One region of the Achromobacter sp. 2789STDY5608615 genome, then DNA from elsewhere that is predicted to be linked to it. Evidence: predicted binding sites of a transcription regulator. Region 1 holds the regulator's gene; the other holds the start of a gene.
What was found. The regulator LexA, encoded in region 1, represses DNA repair genes until DNA is damaged. The targets are predictions, from matches to a motif close to ACTGTATNNNNATACAGT.

Region 1 (11,953 bases):
ACCGCACCGAAAAGTCCGGCATCGGCTTCTCGGCCGCCGTGCGCGCCAAGTCCGAGCGCGGCGTGGGCGAGCTGTTCTCCGAGGTCGAGCCCGAAGACCTGATCAAGTTCGGCCTGATCCCCGAACTGGTCGGCCGCCTGCCGGTGGTCGCCACGCTGGACGAGCTCGACGAGGCTGCCCTGGTGCAGATCCTCACCGAGCCCAAGAACGCCCTGCTCAAGCAATTCCAGAAGCTGTTCGCCATGGAAGGCGCCGAGCTGGACGTGCGCCCCGCGGCGCTCAAGGCCATCGCCCGCAAGGCGCTCAAGCGCAAGACCGGCGCCCGCGGCCTGCGTTCCATCATCGAGCAGGCCCTGCTCGACACCATGTATGACCTGCCGTCGCAAGGCAACGTCAAGCGCGTGGTGCTCGACGAAGGCGCGATCGAAGGCGAGGGCAAGCCCTTGCTGATCTACGCCGACGAAGAGGGGACGGCCGAAAAGCCCGAGCGCGGAGAAGTCCGCGATGCCGCGGCCTGACGGATGTTTCAAAAAAACCCGTTTCCGTAACGGGTTTTTTTGTCTCCGGCGCCTGATTGAACGCACACTGCCAGGGTGTGTCCAATAAAACGGGATACCGGCCGCCGATTTTTTTGCCGTTTTGTTTATCCGGCCGCCGGGACCTTGAATTTTCGGCTATTGTTCCCATAACAGACGTAACCGACGGGGCTGTCCGGGTATACCCGGTCATCCTGTCCCCGATACGCCGAGTCATACCGAGGAACCTCCTATGTCTGCCAGCCAGACCCTGCCTTCCGACCCGATCGACCTTCCCCTGCTGCCGCTGCGCGACGTCGTGGTGTTCCCGCACATGGTCATCCCGCTGTTCGTCGGCCGTCCGCGCTCCATCCGCGCGCTCGAGGTTGCGATGGAAGCGGGCAAGAGCATCATGCTTGTGGCCCAAAAATCCGCCGGCAAGGATGATCCCACTCCCGAAGACGTCTACGAGATCGGCTGCGTTGCCGGCATCCTGCAGATGCTCAAGCTGCCCGACGGCACCGTCAAGGTGCTGGTCGAAGGCACCCAGCGCGCCCGCATCAACAGCATCGAGGACGCCGATTCGCACTTCACTTGCCAGGTCACCCCGATCGAGCCGGACGCCGTCCAGGGCTCCGAGACCGAGGCCCTGCGCCGCGCGATCGTCGCCCAGTTCGAGCAATACGTAAAACTCAACAAGAAGATCCCCCCGGAGATCCTGACCTCGCTCGCCGGTATCGATGACGCCGGCCGCCTGGCCGACACGATCGCCGCGCATCTTCCGCTGAAACTCGAGCAGAAGCAGAAGATGCTCGAGATCGTCGGCACCTCCGAGCGCCTCGAAGGCCTGCTCACGCAGCTGGAAACCGAAATCGACATCCTCCAGGTCGAGAAGCGGATCCGCGGCCGCGTGAAGAAGCAGATGGAAAAGAGCCAGCGCGACTACTACCTGAATGAGCAGGTCAAGGCCATTCAGAAAGAGTTGGGCGAAGGCGAAGAGGGCGCCGACATCGAGGAGCTCGAAAAGAAGATCATCGCCGCGCACATGCCCAAGGAGGCACGCAAGAAGGCCGATGCCGAGCTCAAGAAGCTCAAGCTCATGTCGCCCATGTCGGCCGAAGCCACCGTGGTGCGCAACTACATCGATACGCTCATCAACCTCCCCTGGAGGAAGAAGAGCAAGATCAACAACTCCATCTCCAACGCCGAGACCGTGCTCGACAACGACCACTACGGCCTGGAGAAGGTGAAGGAACGCATCCTCGAATATCTCGCCGTGCAGCAGCGCGTCGACAAGGTCAAGGCGCCGATCCTGTGCCTGGTCGGTCCTCCTGGGGTCGGCAAGACCTCGCTGGGCCAGTCCATCGCCAAGGCCACGAACCGCAAGTTCGTGCGCATGGCCCTGGGCGGCGTGCGCGACGAAGCCGAGATCCGCGGCCACCGCCGTACGTACATCGGCTCGATGCCCGGCAAGATCGTCCAGAACATGTCGAAGGTCGGCGTGCGCAATCCCCTGTTCCTGCTCGATGAAATCGACAAGCTGGGCATGGATTTCCGCGGCGATCCCTCGTCGGCGCTGCTCGAAGTGCTGGACCCGGAACAGAACCACACGTTCCAGGACCACTACATCGAAGTCGACTTCGACCTGTCGGACGTCATGTTCGTGGCCACCAGCAACACGCTGAACATTCCGCCGGCCCTGCTGGACCGCATGGAAGTGATCCGCCTGTCCGGCTACACCGAGGAAGAAAAGATCCACATCGCCCGCGACCATCTGCTGCCCAAGCTGATGAAGAACAACGGCGTCAAGGATACCGAGCTGACCGTCGATGACAGCGCGCTGCGAGACATCGTGCGCTACTACACCCGCGAAGCCGGCGTGCGTGCGCTCGAACGCGAGGTGGGCAAGATCTGCCGCAAGGTGATCAAGCAGTTGCTGACCCAGAGCGATCGCGCCAAGGCCGAAGGCAAGACCTTCGAACTCAAGCCGGTCAACGTCACGGGCGACAACCTCAGCGATTACCTCGGCGTGCGCCGCTACACCTTCGGCATGGCCGAAAAGGAAAACCAGATCGGTCAGGTGACCGGCCTGGCCTGGACGGAAGTCGGTGGCGACCTGCTCGCGATCGAAGTGGCGGACATGCCCGGCAAGGGCGTGATCCAACGCACCGGCTCGCTCGGCGACGTGATGAAGGAATCGGTCGAGGCGGCCCGCACGGTGGTGCGCTCGCGGGCGCGTCGCCTGGGCTTTGCCGACAGCGTGTTCGAGAAGCACGACATGCACGTGCACGTGCCGGAAGGCGCGACGCCCAAGGACGGCCCGTCCGCCGGTATCGCGATCACCACGGCCATGGTGTCGGCCCTGTCGCGCATCCCGGTGCGCGCCGACGTCGCCATGACCGGCGAGATCACGCTGCGTGGCGAAGTCCTGCCGATCGGTGGCCTGAAGGAAAAGCTGCTGGCCGCCCACCGCGGTGGCATCAAGACGGTCTTGATCCCGGAAGAAAACGTCAAGGACTTGGCGGAGATCCCGGACAACGTCAAGAACCATCTCGAGATCGTGCCGGTCCGCTGGATCGACAAGGTGCTGGAACTGGCCCTGGAACGCCTGCCGGAGCCGCTGGCTGAAGACGAAGCGGTCAAGGAACCGCTGGTCGCCAAGCCGGCCGAACCGGGCTCGACGGATCCCGTGCTCAAGCACTGATGCCTGGCCCGAGGCGCCCCTTTGCACAAGGGGCGCCCGCAAAAAGAAACCCCGCGCAAGCGGGGTTTCTTTTTTGGCGCGGCGATCGAGCCGGCGCCGGATCGGTAGCAGGGAATTCAGTGCAGCGTGTGCGGCCGGATCAGCCCGACCGCGATGCCTTCCAGCGCGAATTCCTGGTCGGCCTCGACCACGATGACATTGAAATCGGGGTTCTCGGGCAGCAGTTCGATGCGGCCGTTCTGGCGCTGCAGGCGCTTGACGGTGACGTCGTCACCCAGCCGCGCCACCACGATCTGGCCGTTGCGGGCCTCGGACACCTTCTTGACGGCCAGCAGGTCGCCTTCGAGGATGCCGGCGTCGCGCATGCTCATGCCGCGCACCTTGAGCAGGTAGTCGGGGGCCTGCGCGAACAGGCTGGTATCGACGCCGATCTCGCGTTCGACGTGCTCGGCCGCCAGGATCGGGCTGCCGGCGGCCACGCGGCCCACCAGCGGCAGCAGCAGCTGCGCCAGGCCGGGCAGGGGCAGCGGCGCCTGGGTCTGGGCGGGCGAGGCGTCCTTCAGGCGGATGCCGCGCGAAGCGCCGGCCGTGAGCTCGATGGCGCCCTTGCGGGCCAGCGCCTTCAGATGGTCTTCGGCCGCATTGGGCGAGCGGAATCCGAGGGCCTGGGCGATCTCGGCGCGGGTGGGCGGAAAGCCGGTGCGCGCGACGGTCTGCCGGATGAGGTCCAGGATTTGCTGTTGACGATCAGTGAGTTTGCTGGCCATGGCGATGATCCGTTGGTGAGTCGGACTGTACATATATACAGCGGCATTCTGGGGGACATAACGCAAAAATGCAAGCGTTGATCGGCCCGGTAATGTGACAGGCAATGAAAACGGGACCCGAAGGTCCCGTTTGAGGGTGTTGCTGGCGGTGTGTCTTACAGCACCGCGGCGATGCCCTTGGCCACCTGGTCGATGTTGCCGCTGTTGAGCGCGGCGACGCAGATGCGACCGCTGGAGACGGCGTAGACGCCGTGCTCTTCGCGCAGGCGATCCACCTGGGCCGAGGTCAGGCCCGAGTAGGAGAACATGCCGCGCTGCTCCAGCACGAAGCTGAAGTCCTGCTTGCCGCCGTGTTCCTTGATCTTCTCGACCAGCTGCTTGCGCATCAGGCGGATGCGGTCGCGCATGGCGCCGAGTTCCTCTTCCCACATGGCGAACAGCTCGGGCGAGTTCAGCACGGTGGAGACGATCGTGCCGCCATGGGTGGGCGGGTTGGAGTAGTTGGTGCGGATGACGCGCTTGAGCTGGCTCAGCACGCGGGCGGCTTCGTCCTTGCTGCCGGCCACGACCGTCAGGGCGCCGACGCGCTCGCCGTACAGCGAGAACGACTTCGAGAACGACGAGCTGATGAACATCGTCAGGTCGAGGTCGGCGAACAGGCGCACGACCGCGGCGTCTTCGCGCAGGCCTTCGCCGAAGCCCTGGTAGGCGATGTCCAGGAACGGCACCAGCTTGTTTTCCTTGACGACCGCGGCGATCTGCTTCCATTGGTCGAAGGTGGGGTCGACGCCGGTCGGGTTGTGGCAGCAGGCGTGCAGCACGACCACGGTGTTGGCCGGAGCGGCCTTCAGGGCGGCCAGCATGCCGTCGAAGTTCAGGCCGCGGGTGGCGGCGTCGTAGTAGGCGTAGGTGCCGACTTCGAAGCCGGCGCGTTCGAACAGCGCGCGGTGGTTTTCCCAGCTGGGATCGCTGATCAGGACCTTGGAGGTCGGCAGCAGCTGGCGCAGGAAGTCGGCGCCGATCTTGAGCGCGCCGGTGCCGCCCAGGGCCTGGGTGGTCAGGACGCGGCCGGCGGCGGCCAGCGGGGAATCCTTGCCGATCAGCAGGGCTTGCGCGCCCTGGTTGTAGCCGGCGATGCCTTCGATCGGCAGGTAGCCGCGGGCGGCGGCGGCCTCGATGCGGGCGATTTCCGCCTTGCGCACGGCGCCCAGCAGGGGAATGCGACCCTGGTCGTCGTAGTACACGCCCACGCCCAGATTGACTTTACCGGGGCGGGTGTCCGCGTTGTATTGTTCGTTCAGACCAAGAATGGGGTCGCGCGGCGCGAGTTCGACGGAATCGAAAAGGGTGCTCATGGGACTCTGCTGAGGGTGAGTGGACGCAGTCGGAAGTGCTGTGGATAATGGGGGGTTTACCCTGGGAACAGTCTAGCATGCCTAAGAGCGCAATAGACCCGAGCGCGGCGGGTGCCGCAGCCATTGGCGCCGTCACCGACGGGGCGGCCGATACGGCCCCTGGCGCTGCCGCGGCGGCCCCAGGCCCGGGGTTCATCGATTACCCCGACAGCCCGTTTCACCTGTACCAACCGTATCCGCCCGCCGGCGACCAGCCGGGCGCAATAGAGGGACTGATCCAGGGCGTGCAGGACGGCCTGATGTACCAGACCCTGCTGGGCGTGACCGGTTCGGGCAAGACCTACACCATGGCCAACGTCATCGCCCAGTTGGGGCGGCCGGCGCTGGTGCTGGCGCCCAACAAGACGCTGGCGGCGCAGCTGTACGCGGAAATGCGCGAGTTCTTCCCCAAGAACGCGGTGGAGTACTTCGTCTCGTACTACGACTACTACCAGCCCGAGGCCTACGTGCCGACGCGCGACCTGTTCATCGAAAAGGACTCGTCGATCAACGAGCACATCGAGCAGATGCGCCTGTCGGCCACCAAGAGCCTGCTGGAACGTCGCGACACCATCATCGTCGGCACGGTGTCGTGTATCTACGGTATCGGCAACCCCGGCGACTACCACGCGATGGTGCTGATCCTGCGCGCCGGCGACCAGATCTCGCGGCGTGAGATCCTGGCGCGGCTGGTGGCCATGCAGTACACCCGCAACGACGCCGAATTCACGCGCGGCGTGTTCCGCGTGCGCGGCGAGACCATCGACATCTTCCCGGCGGAAAGCGCCGAACTGGCGCTGCGCCTGACGCTGTTCGACGACGAGATCGAAAGCCTCGAGCTGTTCGACCCGCTGACCGGCCGCATCCGCCAGAAGCTGCCGCGCTTCACGGTCTATCCCGGTTCGCACTATGTGACGCCGCGCGACACCGTGCTGCGCGCCATCGAGACCATCAAGGAGGAGCTGCGCGAACGCACCAAGCGCTTCGTCGACGACGGCCATCTGGTCGAGGCCCAGCGCCTGGAGCAGCGCACCCGCTTCGACCTGGAAATGCTGCAGGAACTGGGCTTCTGCAAGGGCATCGAGAACTACTCGCGCCATCTGTCGGGCGCCGCGCCCGGCGAGCCGCCGCCCACGCTGATCGACTACCTGCCGGGCGACGCGCTGATGTTCATCGACGAGAGCCACGTCACCATCGGCCAGCTCAGCGCCATGTACCGGGGCGACCGCTCGCGCAAGGAAACCCTGGTGCAGTATGGCTTCCGCCTGCCGTCGGCGCTGGACAACCGGCCGCTCAAGCTCGAGGAGTTCGAGGCCCGCATGCGCCAGTGCGTGTTCGTGTCGGCCACGCCCGCGGCCTATGAAAAGGAACACGCCGACAACGTGGTCGAGCAGGTGGTGCGGCCCACCGGCCTGGTCGATCCGATCGTCGAGGTGCTGCCGGCCCGCACCCAGGTCGATGATCTGCTGGGGCAGATCAAGGTCCGCACGGGGCAGGGCGACCGCGTGCTGGTCACCACCCTGACCAAGCGCATGGCCGAGGACCTGACCGACTTCCTGACCGAGCACGGCGTGCGGGTGCGCTATCTGCACTCCGATATCGACACCGTCGAACGCGTGGAAATCATCCGCGACCTGCGCCTGGGCACGTTCGACGTGCTGGTGGGCATCAACCTGCTGCGCGAGGGCCTGGATATTCCGGAAGTGTCGCTGGTGGCCATCCTGGATGCCGACAAGGAAGGCTTCCTGCGTTCCGAGCGCAGCCTGATCCAGACGATCGGGCGCGCCGCGCGCAACCTGAACGGCCACGCCATCCTGTACGCCGACCGCATCACCGATTCGATGCAGCGCGCCATGGAGGAAACCAGCCGTCGCCGCGCCAAGCAGCTGCAGTTCAACGCCGACCATGGCATCACCGCCCGTGGCGTGCATAAGGCGGTGCGCGAACTGATCGACGGCATCGTCGCGCCGGTGCAGCACGACGCGCTCGAAGCCGCGGTGCCGGCCGAATTGCTCAAGGACGAGAAGGCCCTGGCGCGCGAAATCAAGCGCCTGGAAAAGCTGATGATGGACCATGCCCGCAACCTCGAGTTCGAGCAGGCCGCCGCCGCCCGCGACGCCCTGACGGCGTTGAAGCAGCGGGTGCTGCTGGACGGCGCGGTATGAACGCAATCCGTATCTAAACGTATCTTTTCGCTGACAACATGCTGAATATTGGAAGAAGTCATCATGTTGTCAGCGGATGTCCGAAATTTGCGCGAATGACGCATCCGCAGCCTTCCGGGGCGTCTCAGATATAGATGTTAACTATATGATTTATTGGCGTTATTTTCGGGTCCGGGCTGGCTTGTAACGGATGGCGAAACCACAAAAAAAGCTTGCCTTATCTCGGGTTTTCCCGCACACTTACTCCCATGATGACCAAGGTACTTTTCGTTTGCATGGGCAATATCTGTCGCTCGCCGAGCGCAGAGGGCGTGTTTCGCCATTTGGTGAACGACGCGGGTTTGGGCGATGTGGTTCGCATCGACTCCGCGGGCACGCACGCGTTTCACATCGGCGAGGCGCCTGATGCCCGGGCGCAGGCCGCAGCGCGCAAGCGCGGCTACGAGATCACGCACTGTGAGGCCCGCCAGGTCACCGCGGAAGACTTCCGCGACTTCGACCTCATCCTCGCCATGGATTGGGACAATCTGTCCGCCATGCGGCAACAGTGCCCCAAGGCGTACCAGCACAAGCTGATGCTGCTGATGCGCTTCGCCAATGAGTTCGAAGAGGCTACCGTGCCCGATCCGTACTACGGCGGTGCCGACGGCTTCGGCAAGGTGCTGGACTACCTCGAAGACGCCTGTCAGGGCGTGCTCGAACTGGTCCGCAAGCGCGCTACCCAATACCAGGCGGCTTGATCCCCTGTGCGCCGGGGCGCCCTGCGGGGCGCCTGGCCGATTGGCAGTGAAAAGAACCGCGCGACAGCGCGGTTTTTTCTAGCCGGGAGCCATACCAAATTACTCGGGAATTTGCTATACTTGAGCCAATTACTCGGGTATTGACCGCCGGATTCGCCGGCGGCCATTGCCGAATCACAGGGAATTCACCATGCGGCTAACTACCAAAGGGCGTTTCGCCGTGACTGCCATGATCGATCTGGCTATGCGGCAGCATAGCGGCCCGGTCACTCTTGCGGCCATCAGCCAGCGTCAGAATATTTCGCTTTCCTATCTGGAACAGCTGTTCGGGAAACTGCGCCGCCACGAACTCGTGGACAGCGTGCGCGGCCCCGGCGGCGGTTACTCGCTCGCCCGCCTGGCGCGCAACGTGACCGTGGCCGACATCATCTTCGCCGTCGACGAACCGCTGGACGCGACCAGCTGCGGCGGCAAGCGGGACTGTACGAGCGGCAACGACGGCAAGCCTGGCAAGTGCATGACGCATGAACTCTGGGCCACGTTGAATCGCAAGATGGTCGATTACCTGGATTCGGTGTCGCTGCAAGATCTGGTCGATCAGCAGCGCGTGCGCCAATTGCAGGAAGCCAACAATCAAGCGCAGGCCTGCGCGGTGCGCGTGAATCGGGTGGGAGGCACCAATAACGCCGCCAATGCCCCGACCACCACCGTCGCGGCCAATGCCACCGTATAAGCAGTAGGAGTTGTAGATATGACCACCCGCCCGATTTACCTGGACTACTCGGCCACGACCCCGGTCGACCCGCGCGTCGTCGAAAAGATGGTGCCCTGGCTGTACGAAAGCTTTGGCAACCCCGCTTCGCGCAGCCACTCGTTCGGCTGGGAAGCCGAAGACGCCGTCGAACGTGCCCGCGAGGAAGTCGCCAAGCTGGTGAACGCCGATCCGCGCGAAATCGTCTGGACCTCCGGCGCCACCGAGTCGGACAACCTGGCCATCAAGGGCGCCGCCAACTTCTACGCCGAGCGCGGCAAGCACATCATCACCATCAAGACCGAGCACAAGGCCGTGCTCGACACCTGTCGTGAACTCGAGCGCCAGGGCTTTGAAGTGACCTACCTGGACGTCAAGGACAACGGCCTGATCGATCTGGACGTCTTCAAGGCGGCGCTGCGGCCCGACACCGTGCTGGTGTCGGTGATGATGGTGAACAACGAAATCGGCGTCATCCAGGACATCGAAGCCCTGGGCGAGATCTGCCGCGAGAAGGGCATCATCTTCCACGTCGACGCCGCGCAAGCCACCGGCAAGGTCGAGATCGACCTGCAGAAGCTGAAGGTCGACCTGATGGCGTTCTCGGCCCACAAGACCTACGGCCCCAAGGGCATCGGCGCGCTGTACGTGCGCCGCAAGCCGCGTGTGCGCATCGAAGCGCAGATGCACGGCGGCGGCCACGAGCGCGGTTTCCGCTCGGGCACGCTGGCCACGCACCAGATCGTCGGCATGGGCGAGGCCTTCCGCCTGGCCCGTGAAGAAATGGGCACCGAAAACGAGCGCATCCGCATGCTGCGTGATCGCCTCTGGGCTGGCCTGTCGCAGATCGAAGAGGTCTACCTCAACGGCGACATGGACCACCGCGTGCCGCACAACCTGAACGTCAGCTTCAACTATGTCGAAGGCGAGTCCCTGATCATGGCGATCAAGGAACTGGCCGTGTCCAGCGGTTCGGCCTGCACCTCGGCCAGCCTGGAACCTTCCTACGTGCTGCGCGCTCTGGGCCGCAACGACGAGCTGGCGCACAGCTCGATCCGCTTCACGCTGGGCCGCTTCACCACCGAGCAGGAAGTCGACTACACCATCGAACTGCTCAAGAGCCGTGTCGGCAAGCTGCGCGATATGTCGCCGCTGTGGGAAATGGCCAAGGAAGGCATCGATCTGAATACCGTGCAGTGGGCCGCGCACTAAGCGCCCGCGCCAAAGAATACGTGGAGAACTAACATGTCTTACAGCACCAAAGTCCTGGATCACTACGAAAACCCGCGCAACGTCGGTTCGTTCGACAAGTCGGACGACTCGGTGGGCACCGGCATGGTCGGCGCGCCGGCCTGTGGCGACGTCATGAAGCTGCAGATCAAGGTGAACGAAGCCGGCGTCATCGAAGACGCGCGCTTCAAGACCTATGGCTGTGGCTCGGCCATCGCCTCCAGCTCGCTCGTGACCGAATGGGTCAAGGGCAAGACGCTGGACGAAGCGATGAACATCCGCAACACGCAGATCGCCGAAGAACTGGCCCTGCCGCCCGTGAAGGTGCACTGCTCGATCCTGGCCGAAGACGCGATCAAGGCCGCCGTGCAGAACTACAAGGAAAAGCATTCGGTTCCGGCCGAAGCTGTTGCGAGCTGAACATGTCCGTTACCCTGACCCAACAGGCCGCCACCCACATCGGCCGCTACTTGCAAAAGCGCGGCAAGGGGATCGGCTTGCGCCTCGGCGTTAGGACGACGGGTTGTTCCGGCATGGCCTACAAGCTGGAGTACGTGGACGACGCGGCGCCCGAGGACGAGGTGTTCGAGAGCTTCGGCGTGAAGGTGTTCGTCGATCCCAAGAGCCTGGCCTACCTGAACGGCACCGAGCTCGACTACGCCCGCGAAGGCCTGAACGAAGGCTTCAAGTTCCGCAACCCCAACGAGAAGGCGACCTGCGGCTGCGGCGAGTCGTTCACGGTGTAAGTCTTGGCTGGAGACGATCACTTCAGCCTGTTCGGCTTGCCGTCACGCTTCGACCTGGACGCCCAGGCGCTGGAATCGGCGTGGCGCACCGTCGCCGCGCAGGTGCATCCCGACCGCTTTGCCACCGCCAGTCCCGCGGAACGCCGCGTGGCCATGCAGTGGGCGGCGCGCGCCAATGAGGCCTACCGCCAGTTGCGCGATCCGCTGTTGCGGGCGCGCTATCTGTGCGAGCAGGCCGGCGTGGATCTGCAGACCGAGAGCAATACGTCGATGGACACGGCTTTCCTGATGCAGCAGATGACCTGGCGCGAAATGATGGACGATGCGCGCGACGACGCCGGCGTCCTGGCCGCGCTGCGGACCGAGCTGGAGGAAGCCCGGCAGCAGATGCGCACGGTGTTGACGCACCTGCTGGACGAACAGCGCGACTACGCCGCCGCGGGTCTCAAGGTGCGGGAATGGATGTTCGTGGAGAAGCTGGCGCAAGAGCTGGCCCACGCCCATCCCGATTCCTAGCCAACGGGACCGGGCAAGGCCCGGCCGCGAGGCGACCCGGACTTCGCCGCCTACTGAGTAGAAAAGAACAATCATGGCCTTATTGCAGATATCCGAGCCCGGCGAATCGCCCGCGCCGCACCAGCGCAAGCTGGCGGTGGGGATCGACCTGGGCACCACCAATTCCCTGGTTGCCGCGGTGCGCAGCAGCGTTGCCGAAGTCCTGCCCGATGCGCAGGGCCATGTGCTGCTGCCCTCGGCGGTGCGCTATTTTCCCGGCGGCAAGGTCACGACGGGCCGCGAGCCCCTGGCGCAGCAGGCCGAGGATCCGCTGAACACGGTGGTGTCGGTCAAGCGTTTCATGGGCCGTTCGCTGGAAGAGGCGCGCGCCACGCGCGCGCCGTACGAATTCGTGGATGCGCCCGGCATGGTGCGCATCCGCACGG
Region 2 (11,953 bases), on a different contig from region 1:
TTCGTTCACAGCCATATAATTTGCCTATAAAAGACGCGATTTTCAAACCCGCGATTTTCGCACATACCCATTTGAGCCGGCCGTATCGCCCATGTTCACATTGCTGTTCGTTGCCTTCCTGCTGACCGATATCGCCGTGCGCATGTGGCTGGCCAGTCGCCAGATCCGCCACGTGGCGCGCCATCGCGACCAGGTACCGCCGGAATTCTCCCACCGGATCGGCCTGGCGAGCCACCAGCGCGCCGCCGACTACACGGTCGCCAGGGTCAGGCTGGGCATGTTCGAACGCACCTATGATGCCATCCTGCTGATCTGCCTGACGCTGATGGGCGGCCTGCAGCTCATCGACCTGTGGGTAGGCCAGCTTACCAGCAATGACTTCCTGCGCCAGATGCTGCTGCTGGTGGCCGTGGCGCTGCTGCTGGGCCTGCTGGGGCTGCCCTTCACGCTGTGGCGGCAGTTCAAGCTGGAGGCCCGCTTCGGTTTCAACCGCATGACGCCCGAACTGTTCATCTCGGATGCGGCCAAGGGCCTGCTGGTGGCGGCGGTGCTGGGGCTGCCGCTGGCGGCCGCGGTGCTGTGGCTGATGGGCAGCGCGGGGCAATACTGGTGGATCTGGGCCTGGGCGCTGTGGACGGCGTTCAACCTGGCGCTGCTGATCGTCTACCCGATGTTCATCGCCCCGCTGTTCAACAAGTTCACGCCGCTGTCCGATCCCGAGCTGGCGGGCCGCATCCAGCGCCTGGCGCAGCGCTGCGGCTTCGCGCTCAACGGCCTGTTCGTGATGGACGGCTCGCGCCGCTCGGCCCACGGCAACGCCTATTTCACCGGCTTCGGCCGCTCGCGCCGCATCGTGTTCTTCGATACGCTGCTGGCGCGCCTGAACGCCGACGAGATCGAGGCGGTGCTGGCGCACGAGCTGGGCCATTTCGCCAAGCGCCACATCATCAAGCGCATCCTGTTCAGCTTCGCCGCCGCGCTGGGCTTTTTCGCCATCCTGGGCTGGGTCGCGCAGCAGCCGTGGTTCTACGTGGGCCTGGGCGTGCTGCCGCAACTGGGCGGACGCAACGACGCCATGGCGCTGCTGCTGTTCTTCCTGGCCATTCCCGTTTTCACCTTCGTCTTCACGCCGCTGGCCAGCTGGTATTCGCGCCGCGACGAGTTCGAGGCCGACCGCTACGCGGCCGAGCAGAGCTCGCCCGACCGCCTGGTGTCCGCCCTGGTCAAGCTCTACGACGACAACGCCGCCACCCTGACTCCCGATCCCGTGCACTCCGCCTTCTACGACAGCCATCCCCCCGCCGCCGTGCGCATCCGCCACCTGACGGCGCCCGCGGCATGAGCATGAACGACCGGAACAAGGCCGCCTTCCAGGACGCGCCCCAAGGCAGCGCGCCCGCCAACGCCGCCAACGAAGGCCGCATCATCGCGGCGCACGGCCGCCATTACACCGTCGAACTGGCCGACGGCAGCCTGCGCAAGTGCTTTCCGCGCGGCAAGAAAGCCGGCGCCGCCGTCGGCGACCGCGTCCGCATCACGCCCCAGGGCCAGGACGAAGGCGCCATCGACGCCATCCTGCCGCGCCGCAACCTGCTGTACCGCTCCGATGAAATGCGGTCCAAGCAGTTCGCCTGCAACGTCGACCAGTTGCTGATCGTGGTGGCGGTGCAGCCGACCTTCTCCGACGATCTCACCGGCCGCGCGCTGGCCGGCGCCTGGAGCGCCGGCATCGAGCCGCTGATCATCCTGAACAAGACCGATATCGTCGACGCGCTGCCCGCGGCCCGCGCCCGCCTGGCGCCGATCGCCGCGCTGGGCGTGGACATCATCGAACTGAGCGCGCTGGAACCCGAAAAGGTCCACACGCTGCTGGCGCCGCGCCTGGCCGGCCGCACCAACCTGCTGCTGGGGCAAAGCGGCATGGGCAAGTCGACCCTGCTGAACGCGCTGGTGCCGGACGCCGCCGCGCCCACCCGCGAGCACTCGACCGCGCTGGACATGGGCAAGCACACCACCACCAGCACGCGCCTCTATCACCTGCCCGCGCCAGGCGGCGACCTGATCGACTCGCCGGGTTTCCAGGCCTTCGGCCTGCAGCACCTGAGCCGCGAGGACATCATCCGCGGCTTTCCGGAGTTCACCAAGCCGATCGAGTCGTGCCGTTTCTATAACTGCACCCATCGCCACGAGCCGGGCTGCGGAGTGGTCGCGGCGCTGGACGCGGGCGCGATCGACCCGGCGCGCTACGCGCTGTACCTGCGGATCCTGGACGAGAATCTGGCGGGGCAGCAGCGTTATTGACGCGGCAGGCCGGCACGGCGGTCCGCGGTCTCAGCGCGGCTGGAAGCCGTTGCGCAGCAGGTGGTACAGGTTGCGCAGCATGCCGGCGGTGGCGCCCCAGATGAAGTGCCGGCCATAGGGCATGCCGTAATAGTGGCGCACCCGACCGTCTTCGAGCCGCGCCTCGTACAGGCGGTGATTGGCCGGGTCCATCAGGAACGACAGCGGCACCTCGAACACCTCGGCCACTTCGAACGCATCCGGCGCCAGCTGGAAGCCGGGGGTCACCAGCGACACCACGGGAATGATCGAGAAACCGGTGGCCGTCAGGTACGGCGGCATGCTGCCCAGCACCTCGACGTGGTTGGCCGGCAGGCCGGTTTCCTCCTGCGCCTCGCGCAGGGCGGCGTCGATCGGCGTTGCGTCGCTGGTTTCGATGCGGCCGCCGGGAAAGCTGATCTGGCCGGCGTGATCGTGCAGATGCGCCGCGCGCTGGGTCAGCATGATGTGCACGCCGTTCTCGCGCGTCACCAGCGGAATCAGCACGGCCGCCGGCACCGGCGTGCCTTCGCGGCCCGGATAGCGCAGGTCGTTGTCGCGTGACAGCTCGAGCGTCCAGGTAGACGGCTGGCTGAGCGTGCCGCGCAGCTGGTCGGGCGTCAGCAGGCCGGACGGCACCGCCGGCAGGGAATCGTTGGCGACGACCCAGGGTTGCGACGCCGGATCGAATCCGGGACGCGCCAGTGGCCGTCGTGGCCGAGCGGAAGACGAGGAATCAGACATTCGGCTTTTCAAAAAGAAAAAGGCACCCTCGCAGGTGCCTTTTTAACCCGGAAACCCGTGCCGAACGAAAACGCTGGATGGCGTGTGCGTCCGACACTGGTAGGGCCGTGTGCCGATAAGCGATCAAGCCGCCGAGGCTTGCTTGCTGACCAGCTTTTCCTTGATACGCGCCGACTTGCCCGAGCGGTTGCGCAGGTAGTACAGCTTGGCGCGGCGCACGTCGCCGCGGCGCTTGACTTCGATGCCGGCGATTTGCGGCGAGTACAGCTGGAACGTACGTTCCACGGCTTCACCCGACGAAATCTTGCGCACGGTGAACGCGGAGTTCAGGCCGCGGTTGCGCTTGGCGATCACGACGCCTTCGAAAGCCTGCACGCGCTTGCGGGTGCCTTCGACGACGTTCACGCTCACGATGACGGTGTCACCAGGAGCAAATTCAGGCTTGGCTTGGCCGCCGGTCAGGCGGGCAATCTCTTCCTGTTCCAGGATAGCGATAAGGTTCATTGAGAACTCCTAGATCATCATGCCTTTGCGGACTAAAAAAGCTTTGCCGTTCGATGTTGTTCACGCCCGCCAAAAAGGCCAGGCCATGTACCGCAAGCAGAGGATGAGATTTGGCAAACCAATGATTCTACACCAAAAATTGGCCGACGCCTCAGGTAACATGGCGCCCTGCCCGCGGGTTTGCGGTACCCTAGCGGTTTCTGTAACAAACACGTCATAAGACGCTGTTCCCTCATGTCGTATTCGTCCCTGTTATTGGTCGTCCTGGCGGCGATGGCCCACGCAACGTGGAATCTGCTAGCCAAGCGCGCGGCCATGGTGGGCGCTCCCTTCGTCTTCGCCTACGGGCTGTGCGCCTCGGTGCTGTATGCGCCGTGGGTCGTGTGGGTGCTGCTGCATGACGGCATGACCTGGACCTGGCCCGTGGTCGGGGCGATCCTGACCTCCAGCCTGTTGCATCTGGGCTACAGCCTGTGCCTGCAGCGCGGCTATCAGGTCGCGGACCTGTCGGTGGTGTATCCGATCGCCCGCGGCACGGGCCCCCTGCTCTCGACCACCGGCGCCTTCCTGCTGCTGCGCGAACCGGCCACCACCACCGGCATCGCCGGCATGCTGTGCGTCGTGATCGGGGTGCTGCTGATCGCCACCCAGGGACGGCTGTCGATTTTCCGCAACGCCCAGGCCTGGGTGGGCGTGCGCTGGGGCATGGTGATCGGCCTGTTCATCGCCGCCTACACCGTGGTGGACGCCTATGGCGTCAAGGTGCTGCTGATCAGCCCGGTGCTGTTCGACTGGTTCACCTGTGTCACCCGCACCGCCATGATGACCCCGCACATGGTGAAGCGCCGCGCCCAGGCTTGGGAACTGATGCGAGGCCACTGGCACCTGGCGCTGGCGGTGGGCCTGCTGTCGCCGCTGGGCTACATCCTGGTGCTGTATGCCCTGCGCAACGGCGCGCCGCTGAGCCTGGTGGCCCCGGCGCGGGAAATGTCGATGATGCTGGGCACCTTGGCCGGCATGTTCCTGCTGCGCGAGAAAGTCGGCCCCGGCCGCCTGGCGGGCTGCCTGTCGATCCTGGCGGGCGTGGTGCTGCTGGGCTCGACCTGACGCCGCGCCGGCATCGTGCGCGGGCCGGCGCCGCCTTCAATCTGGATATCGTGCCGAGGGTGTTGACCCCGGGCACTACCGTCGCCTCAGAAGCCGCCGGCCACGCCGAGCCACATGAGGGCGGGAATCATCGCGCCCCACGCCAGCACCAGCACCACGTCCAGCACCATGCTTTTGACGCTGACCTGATCCGACACCGGTTCGACCGTGGCGTTGCCCAGGCTGCGCTCGCGCGGCGCCTGGACGACGTTGCCGACCGGTGCGGCATCAGCCGCGGCCGGCGGAAACGGCCACCTGCCGGGCAGCGTACCCGCCCGCTTGCGCGGCTCGACTTGCGCAGGCGTCGCCACCCCGCCGGCGATGGGCGCGGCGAGATCGATGGACGCGGCGCCATCCGCATGGCCGCCCGCCGGCGCGGCCGACCAGGGCATGGCCAGCCCCGTGAAACGGGCATAGACGGCGCGGGCGCGTTGCGCCGCGCGACGCAACGGCGTCAGGGAAACGGCGGCGAGATCATCCGGCAGGACGGAAAGCTGAGCGGTGTTCATGAGGAACTCCTAGTAACGCGGTCAAGAACCACGGCAACGCGCCGCGGCGGCAACCCACGGCCGGGCCGTGGGTCAATCGAACAACGACAATTGCCCGGCAACCATGGCGCGCAATTGGCGCGCGCCGCGCCCATAGGCGCCGGCGACCGGCAAGGCACTGGGAAAAGGGCCCCCTGAAGACGCTTTCGCGCCAGCCGGGGATGGGGAAACGGGGGCGCCGGCTGCGGCCGGCGGGAACAAGGCGGCGGAACCGCCGGCGGACGCCGGCGGCTGGAAGCGGTCGCAATCGAGCGCCAGCCGGTGGCGGTTCAGACCGAGCTTGCGGGTGGCCACGGCGAAGCGCTGGCGCAGCAGGTCGGCCCAGATGCCGGTGCCGCGCATGCGCGAACCGAAGTTGGGATCGTTGCGGCGGCCGTTGCGCAGGTCTTCGATGCGATGGAGCACGCGTTGGGCGCGATCCGGGAAGTGGGCGTTGAGCCAGTCCTCGAACAGGGTTTTGACTTCCCAGGGCAGGCGGATGACGGTGTAGCTGGCGTAGTGCGCGCCGGCCGCCTTGGACTCCTGCAGGATGTGCTCCATGGCGTCATCGTTGATGAACGGGATCACGGGCGCCACCAGCACGCCGACCGGCACGCCGGCGGCGGTCAGGTTGCGCACGGCTTCCAGGCGGCGCCAGGGGGCGGCCGCGCGCGGCTCGAGCGTGCGGGCCATGTCGGCGTCCAGCGTGGTGATGCTCATGTAGACCACCACCAGCTTGTGCTCGGCCAGCGCGGCCAGCAGATCGAGGTCGCGGGCCACCAGGGCGTTCTTGGTGACGATGGTGACCGGGTGGCGGGTTTCGAGCATCAGCTCGAGCATGCCGCGCGTCAGGCGCCAGTCGCGCTCGATGGGCTGGTAGGCGTCGGTGGCCGAGCCGATGTTGATGGGCGACGGCTTGTAGCCGGGGCGGCTGATCTCCGCCCGCAGCGCCTCGACCGCGTTGGCCTTGGCCACCAGCCGGGTCTCGAAATCGAGGCCGGGGGAATAGCCCAGGTAGGAGTGGGTCGGGCGGGCGTAGCAATAGACGCAGCCGTGCTCGCAGCCTCGGTAGGGATTGACGGCCACGTCGAAGGGGATGTCGGGCGAATCGTTGCGCGACAGGATCTTGCGGGCCTCTTCGGCCGTGACGATGGTCTTGGGGGCGGCGGGCGCCCGGCGGACGTCGGGCAGGATGGGGATGACGGAAGTATTGGGGACAGCATCGACGAAATCAGCCGGGAGGCCCGAAGCGGACCAGCCATCGTCGACCTGCACGCGGTCATCTTTCTGGAAGCGATGCCGAACATTAGTAACCGCACCCCGACCGCGCAAGGCGGCGGGGGCGGCAGCCGGGGACCCAGAACCGGCGGGAAAAGAATGATCGGTGCGTGCCATGAAAACTACTGTACAAAAACACAGTGGTTTTGACAAGCACCAAAAGCCTTTTCGTAAGACAGCCCCACTTTACCGCAAGACGAAGACGGCGTCCGGACAATTCGATTTCATCTTGCGATATCGCCCGGAAACCCGCGCCAGCATTGGATTTGGAATAAAAACAACACCCAAAAACCGGTACGGGGCGGACCCTTCCCGCCCCGACTTGCGGTTTACCGAAGCATGCCCGCCGCCGCGGTCTGATGCGTGGCTTCGTCGATCAGGATGAAGGCGCCGGTGGCGGGCACATCGGCGTATCGATCGACCGCCAGCGACTCGCGCGTGGTGAACGCGACGCGGCCGATGTCGTTCATGCGCAGCGTGCCTTCGGTGTTCTCCACTTCCTGCAGTTCGTGGATGTCGCGATGCGATAGCACCGCGCGGATCTTCGCCGACGTCAGTCGCGTGCCATGCTTGAGCAAATACTTGCGCGCGGGGTTGAGCGCCTGCGCATCGAGCCAGCAGAGCTCCGCTTCGAACTCGCGCGCGACCTGCGCCGGCGCGGCCGCGTGCACGATCACGTCGCCGCGCGACACGTCGACGTCGCGGTCCAGCACCAGCGTGACCGAGTCGCCCGCCACCGCTTCATCGAGCGCGCGATCGAACAGCCGCACTTCCTGCACGCGCGCCGTCACGCCCGACGGCTGCACCACGATCTCATCGCCGGGGCGCAGCACGCCGCTGGCGATGCGGCCGGCGTAGCCGCGGAAATCGTCCTTGCGGCTGCCGTCGTGGCGCGCCACCCATTGCACCGGAAAGCGCAGCGGCCCCGCGCCGCCGTCACCAGCCAGCTCCAGCGATTCCAGCAGCGTCAGCAGCGGCTGGCCGGCATACCACGGCGTCTTGTCCGACCGCGTCACCACGTTGTCGCCGTTCAGCGCCGACAAAGGCAGCGCGTCGAAGTGCGCGATGCCGAGCTTGTCCGCCAGATCGGCGTAGGCGTCGCGGATGCGCTCGAACACGGCCGGGTCCCAGTCCACCAGGTCCATCTTGTTGACGGCCACCACAATGTGGCGGATGCCCAGCAGGCGGGCGATGGTGCTGTGGCGCTTGGTCTGCGGCAGCAGCTTGCCGTCGGCCGCGCGAGTGGCGTCGATCAGGATCACGGCGACGTCGGCGGTGGAGGCGCCGGTGACCATGTTGCGGGTGTACTGCTCGTGGCCGGGCGCGTCGGCGATGATGAACTTGCGCGCCGGGGTCGAGAAGTAACGGTAGGCCACGTCGATGGTGATGCCCTGCTCGCGCTCGGCCTCCAGGCCGTCCGTCAGCAGGGAGAAGTCGATGCCGCCCTCGGCCACGCGCTTGTACTTGGCGCGCGAGATGGCGTCGAGCTGGTCGGCGAACACGCCCTTGCTGTCATACAGCAGGCGGCCGATCAGCGTCGACTTGCCGTCGTCGACCGAGCCCGCGGTGATCAGGCGCAGCACGCCCGTGCCGGCGCCGGAAAGAAAAGAATCGTTTACTGCGTTCATATGCGTCCCCTGTCGGCCGGCCTGGCGCCGGCCAATCGTGCGATCAGAAATAGCCTTCCTTCTTGCGGCGCTCCATCGAGGCCTCGGAAGTCTGGTCGTCCATGCGCGTGGCGCCGCGCTCGGTGATGTCGGTCACCGCGGTCTCGGCGATGATGGCGGCCGTGTCGGCGGCATCCGAGGCCACCGGGCAGGTGCAGGAAATGTCGCCCACGGTGCGAAAGCGCACCGACAGGCGCTCGACCGTGTCGCCGTCCTGCGGCGGCGTCAGGCGCGTGACCGGCACCAGCAGGCCCTTGCGCCGCACCACTTCGCGCTCGTGACTGAAGTAGATCGACGGCAGCGCCAGCTGCTCGCGCTGGATGTACTGCCAGACGTCCAGCTCGGTCCAGTTGGAAATCGGAAACACCCGCATGTTCTCGCCGCGATGCACCTTGGTGTTGAACAGGTTCCACAGCTCGGGGCGCTGGGCCTTGGGATCCCACTGGCCGAACTCGTCGCGGAACGAGAAGATGCGTTCCTTGGCGCGCGCCTTTTCCTCGTCGCGGCGGGCGCCGCCGATGCAGGCGTCGAAGCCGAATTCCTCGATCGACTCCAGCAGCGTCACGGCCTGCGCCGCGTTGCGCGAGTCGGTCTCGCGCCGCAGCACCACGCTGCCGCGCTTGATCGAGTCCTCGACGCTGCGCACGATCAGGGTCTCGCCCAGCTCGGCCGCGCGGGCATCGCGGAACGCGATGACCTCGTCGAAATTGTGGCCGGTGTCGATGTGCATCAGCGGGAACGGAAAGCGCCCCGGACGAAAGGCCTTTTCGGCCAGGCGCAGCAGCACCACCGAATCCTTGCCGCCCGAGAACAGCAGCACGGGCTTCTCGCTCTCGGCCGCCACTTCGCGCATGATGAAAATGGCTTCCGATTCCAGCCAGTCCAGGTGGCTGCGTTGAATCACTGCGGACATAGGTATTCCCCTAAAACGAATTCTTGATACGTGACGGGCGTCAGGCGCGCGTGGTTTCCGCGACGATGCCAATGACCCGGTTGCCGGCATGCAGGCCGCATTCCTTGGAGTCCGACGACTCCCACCACCAGCGTCCGGCCCGCAGGTCTTCGCCCAGACGGATGGCGCGGGTACAGGGCTCGCAGCCGATGGACGGATAGCCCTGGTCGTGCAGCGGGTTGTAGGGAATGCCGAGCGCGCGGATCACGCCCCAGACTTCCGCCTCGCTCCACTCGGCCAGCGGGTTGAACTTGTAGAGACCGAAGGTCGGGTCGTGCTCTTCCAGGTGCAGCTCGCCGCGCGTGGTCGACTGCGCGCGCCGCTGGCCGGTGATCCAGGCGCCGCGTCCGGCCAGCGCGCGCTTGAGCGGCTCGACCTTGCGGATCTGGCAACAGGCCTTGCGCAGCTCGACGCTTTCGTAGAAGGCGTAGGCGCCATGTTCGGCCACGTGGCGTTCGACCGCGCCGGCCTCGGGCCGGTACACGGTGACCTCGCGCCCGTAACGCGCGCGCACCGCGTCCAGCACGCCCAGCGTTTCGGCGTGCAGCCGGCCGGTGTCGAGCGTGAACACTTCCAGGTCCAGGTCGGTGCCGTAGATGGCGTGCGTCAGCACCATGTCCTCGGCCGCCAGGGACGAGGCCAGCGCGGCGTCGGGATAGCGCTGGCTCGCGTCCGCCAGGCGCGCCACCAGCTCGCGCCAGCGCGCCGCGAGGGCCGGCTCCAGGCTGGCGGCGAGATCGGCGGCCGTCATGATTGCACCGCGAAGACACGCGCCCGGCGCGGGCGGGCCAGCAGGATGTCGCCATCGCGCAGCGCCAGTTCGCGATAGAGGTGCTCGGGCACCTCGGCCTCGATGACGGCGTCGGAATCCTGGCTGGCCAGTTCCAGATACGCGCTGGGGCCGGCCAGGTAGGCATGCGACAGGCGCACCGGGATGCCGGCGCCGCCAACGTGATAGCGTTCGATATCGAATTCGTGCGGCCGCACGTAGGCGGTGGCGCGTTGCGACTCGGCCTGCGCCAGTTCGGGCGCCGGCAACGACAGCCCGGCGCCTTCCCAGACGCCGCGGGTGGCCACCCCCCTGCAACTGGTTGACGTCTCCGAGGAAGCCGTAGACGAACGGCGTGGCCGGCCCTTCCCAGACCTCGCGCGGCGTGCCGACCTGTTCGATCTTGCCGGCGTTCATCAGTACCACGCGGTCGGCCACTTCCAGCGCCTCTTCCTGGTCGTGGGTGACGAACACGCTGGCCACGTTCAGCTCGTCGTGCAGACGGCGCAGCCAGCGCCGCAGTTCCTTGCGCACCTTGGCGTCGAGCGCGCCGAACGGCTCGTCCAGCAGCAGCACGCGCGGCTCCACCGCCAGCGCGCGCGCCAGGGCGATGCGCTGGCGCTGGCCGCCCGACAGCTGCGCCGGATAGCGATCCGCCAGCCAGTCCAGCTGCACCAGGCCCAGCAGATCATGCACCTTGCGCCGGATCTGGTCCTCGGACGGCCGCTGCGAACGGTGCTTGACGCGCAGCCCGAAGGCGACGTTCTCGAACACCGTCATGTGCTTGAACAGCGCGTAGTGCTGGAACACGAACCCGACCTGGCGCTGGCGCACGTCGACCGCGGTGGCGTCCTCGCCGGCGAACAGCACGCTGCCCGTGTCGGCCGACTCCAACCCCGCGATGATGCGCAGCAGCGTGGTCTTGCCACAGCCCGACGGCCCCAGCAGCGCCACCAGCTCGCCGGTCTCGATGTGCAGCGATACGTCGTTGAGCGCGCGGAACTGGCCGAAGCGCTTGGATAGATTGCGAACCTCGATACTCATGCTTGTCTCCGTCTGGCCGGCCGCGTCAGGCGACGGCCGGCTTGATGGCCGTCGCGGGGCCGGGATACTCGACCGGCAGTTCCGCCGCCTTCAGGTAGCGCGCGTTGCGCCACTCGACCACGTTCTTGGCCACCAGCGTCACCAATGCCAGCAGCGCCAGCAGCGAAGCCACCGCGAACGCCGCCGAATACTGGTATTCGTTGTAGAGAATCTCCACATGCAGCGTCATGGTGTTGGTCAGGCCGCGGATCTGGCCAGACACCACCGAGACCGCGCCGAACTCGCCCATGGCGCGCGCATTGCAGAGAATGGCGCCGTACAGCAGGCCCCATTTGATGTTGGGCAGCGTCACCCGCCAGAAGATCTGCCAGCCGCTCGCGCCCAGCGTCAGCGCGGCCTGCTCTTCCTCGCTGCCCTGCGCCTGCATCAGCGGGATCAGCTCGCGCGCCACGAACGGAAAGGTCACGAACAGCGAGGCCAGGATGATGCCGGGCACGGCGTAGACGATCTTGAAGTCATGGTCCTGCAGCCAGCCGCCGAACCAGCCCTGGGTGCCGAACAGCAGCACGAACACCAGGCCGGCCACCACCGGCGACACCGAGAACGGCAGGTCGATCAGCGTGATCAGGAACTGCTTGCCGCGGAACTGGAACTTGGTGATGGCCCAGGCCGCGGCCACGCCAAACACCAGGTTCACCGGCAGCGCGATCGCCGCCACCAGCAGCGTCAGCCGGATCGCGGCCAGCGCGTCCGGCTCGACGATCGCCTCCAGATAGAGCGCCCAGCCCTTGCGGAAAGCCTCGAAGAACACCGCGGCCAGCGGCACCAGCAGGAACAGCGCCAGAAAGCCCAGCGCCAGGAACAGCAGGATGCCGCGCACCCAGCGCGACTCGGTCAGGTGGGCGGGACGGTCAGCAACGCTCATGACGATCTCCCGAGGCCGCGACGGGCCTGCCAGCCCTGCAGCAGATTGATGATGAGGAGCAGCACGAACGACAGCACC

Region 2: AOZ49_RS00080 (PA0069 family radical SAM protein) is a predicted target of LexA. The motif match lies at 6,643-6,660, and genes of this name have one in related genera.

What each region holds. Positions count from the first base shown of each region.
Region 1 is NZ_CYTY01000040.1:24,189-36,141, reverse strand. Features, by position in the region: gene clpX (ATP-dependent Clp protease ATP-binding subunit ClpX) at 1-518, shown strand, start outside; gene lon (endopeptidase La) at 769-3,219, shown strand; gene lexA (transcriptional repressor LexA) at 3,336-3,986, opposite strand; gene AOZ49_RS25790 (amino acid aminotransferase) at 4,142-5,341, opposite strand; gene uvrB (excinuclease ABC subunit UvrB) at 5,419-7,545, shown strand; gene AOZ49_RS25780 (low molecular weight protein-tyrosine-phosphatase) at 7,794-8,285, shown strand; gene iscR (Fe-S cluster assembly transcriptional regulator IscR) at 8,476-9,018, shown strand; gene AOZ49_RS25770 (IscS subfamily cysteine desulfurase) at 9,037-10,248, shown strand; gene iscU (Fe-S cluster assembly scaffold IscU) at 10,282-10,686, shown strand; gene iscA (iron-sulfur cluster assembly protein IscA) at 10,689-11,012, shown strand; gene hscB (Fe-S protein assembly co-chaperone HscB) at 11,016-11,528, shown strand; gene hscA (Fe-S protein assembly chaperone HscA) at 11,602-11,953, shown strand, end outside.
Region 2 is NZ_CYTY01000001.1:13,294-25,246, reverse strand. Features, by position in the region: gene orn (oligoribonuclease) at 1-15, opposite strand, end outside; gene AOZ49_RS00110 (M48 family metallopeptidase) at 92-1,342, shown strand; gene rsgA (ribosome small subunit-dependent GTPase A) at 1,345-2,301, shown strand; gene AOZ49_RS00100 (CoA pyrophosphatase) at 2,332-3,063, opposite strand; gene rplS (50S ribosomal protein L19) at 3,187-3,567, opposite strand; gene AOZ49_RS00090 (DMT family transporter) at 3,802-4,674, shown strand; gene AOZ49_RS00085 (hypothetical protein) at 4,761-5,222, opposite strand; gene AOZ49_RS00080 (PA0069 family radical SAM protein) at 5,295-6,635, opposite strand; gene AOZ49_RS00075 (sulfate adenylyltransferase subunit 1) at 6,848-8,146, opposite strand; gene cysD (sulfate adenylyltransferase subunit CysD) at 8,190-9,098, opposite strand; gene AOZ49_RS00065 (phosphoadenylyl-sulfate reductase) at 9,139-9,888, opposite strand; partial or broken gene AOZ49_RS00060 (sulfate/molybdate ABC transporter ATP-binding protein) at 9,885-10,950, opposite strand; gene cysW (sulfate ABC transporter permease subunit CysW) at 10,976-11,875, opposite strand; gene cysT (sulfate ABC transporter permease subunit CysT) at 11,872-11,953, opposite strand, start outside.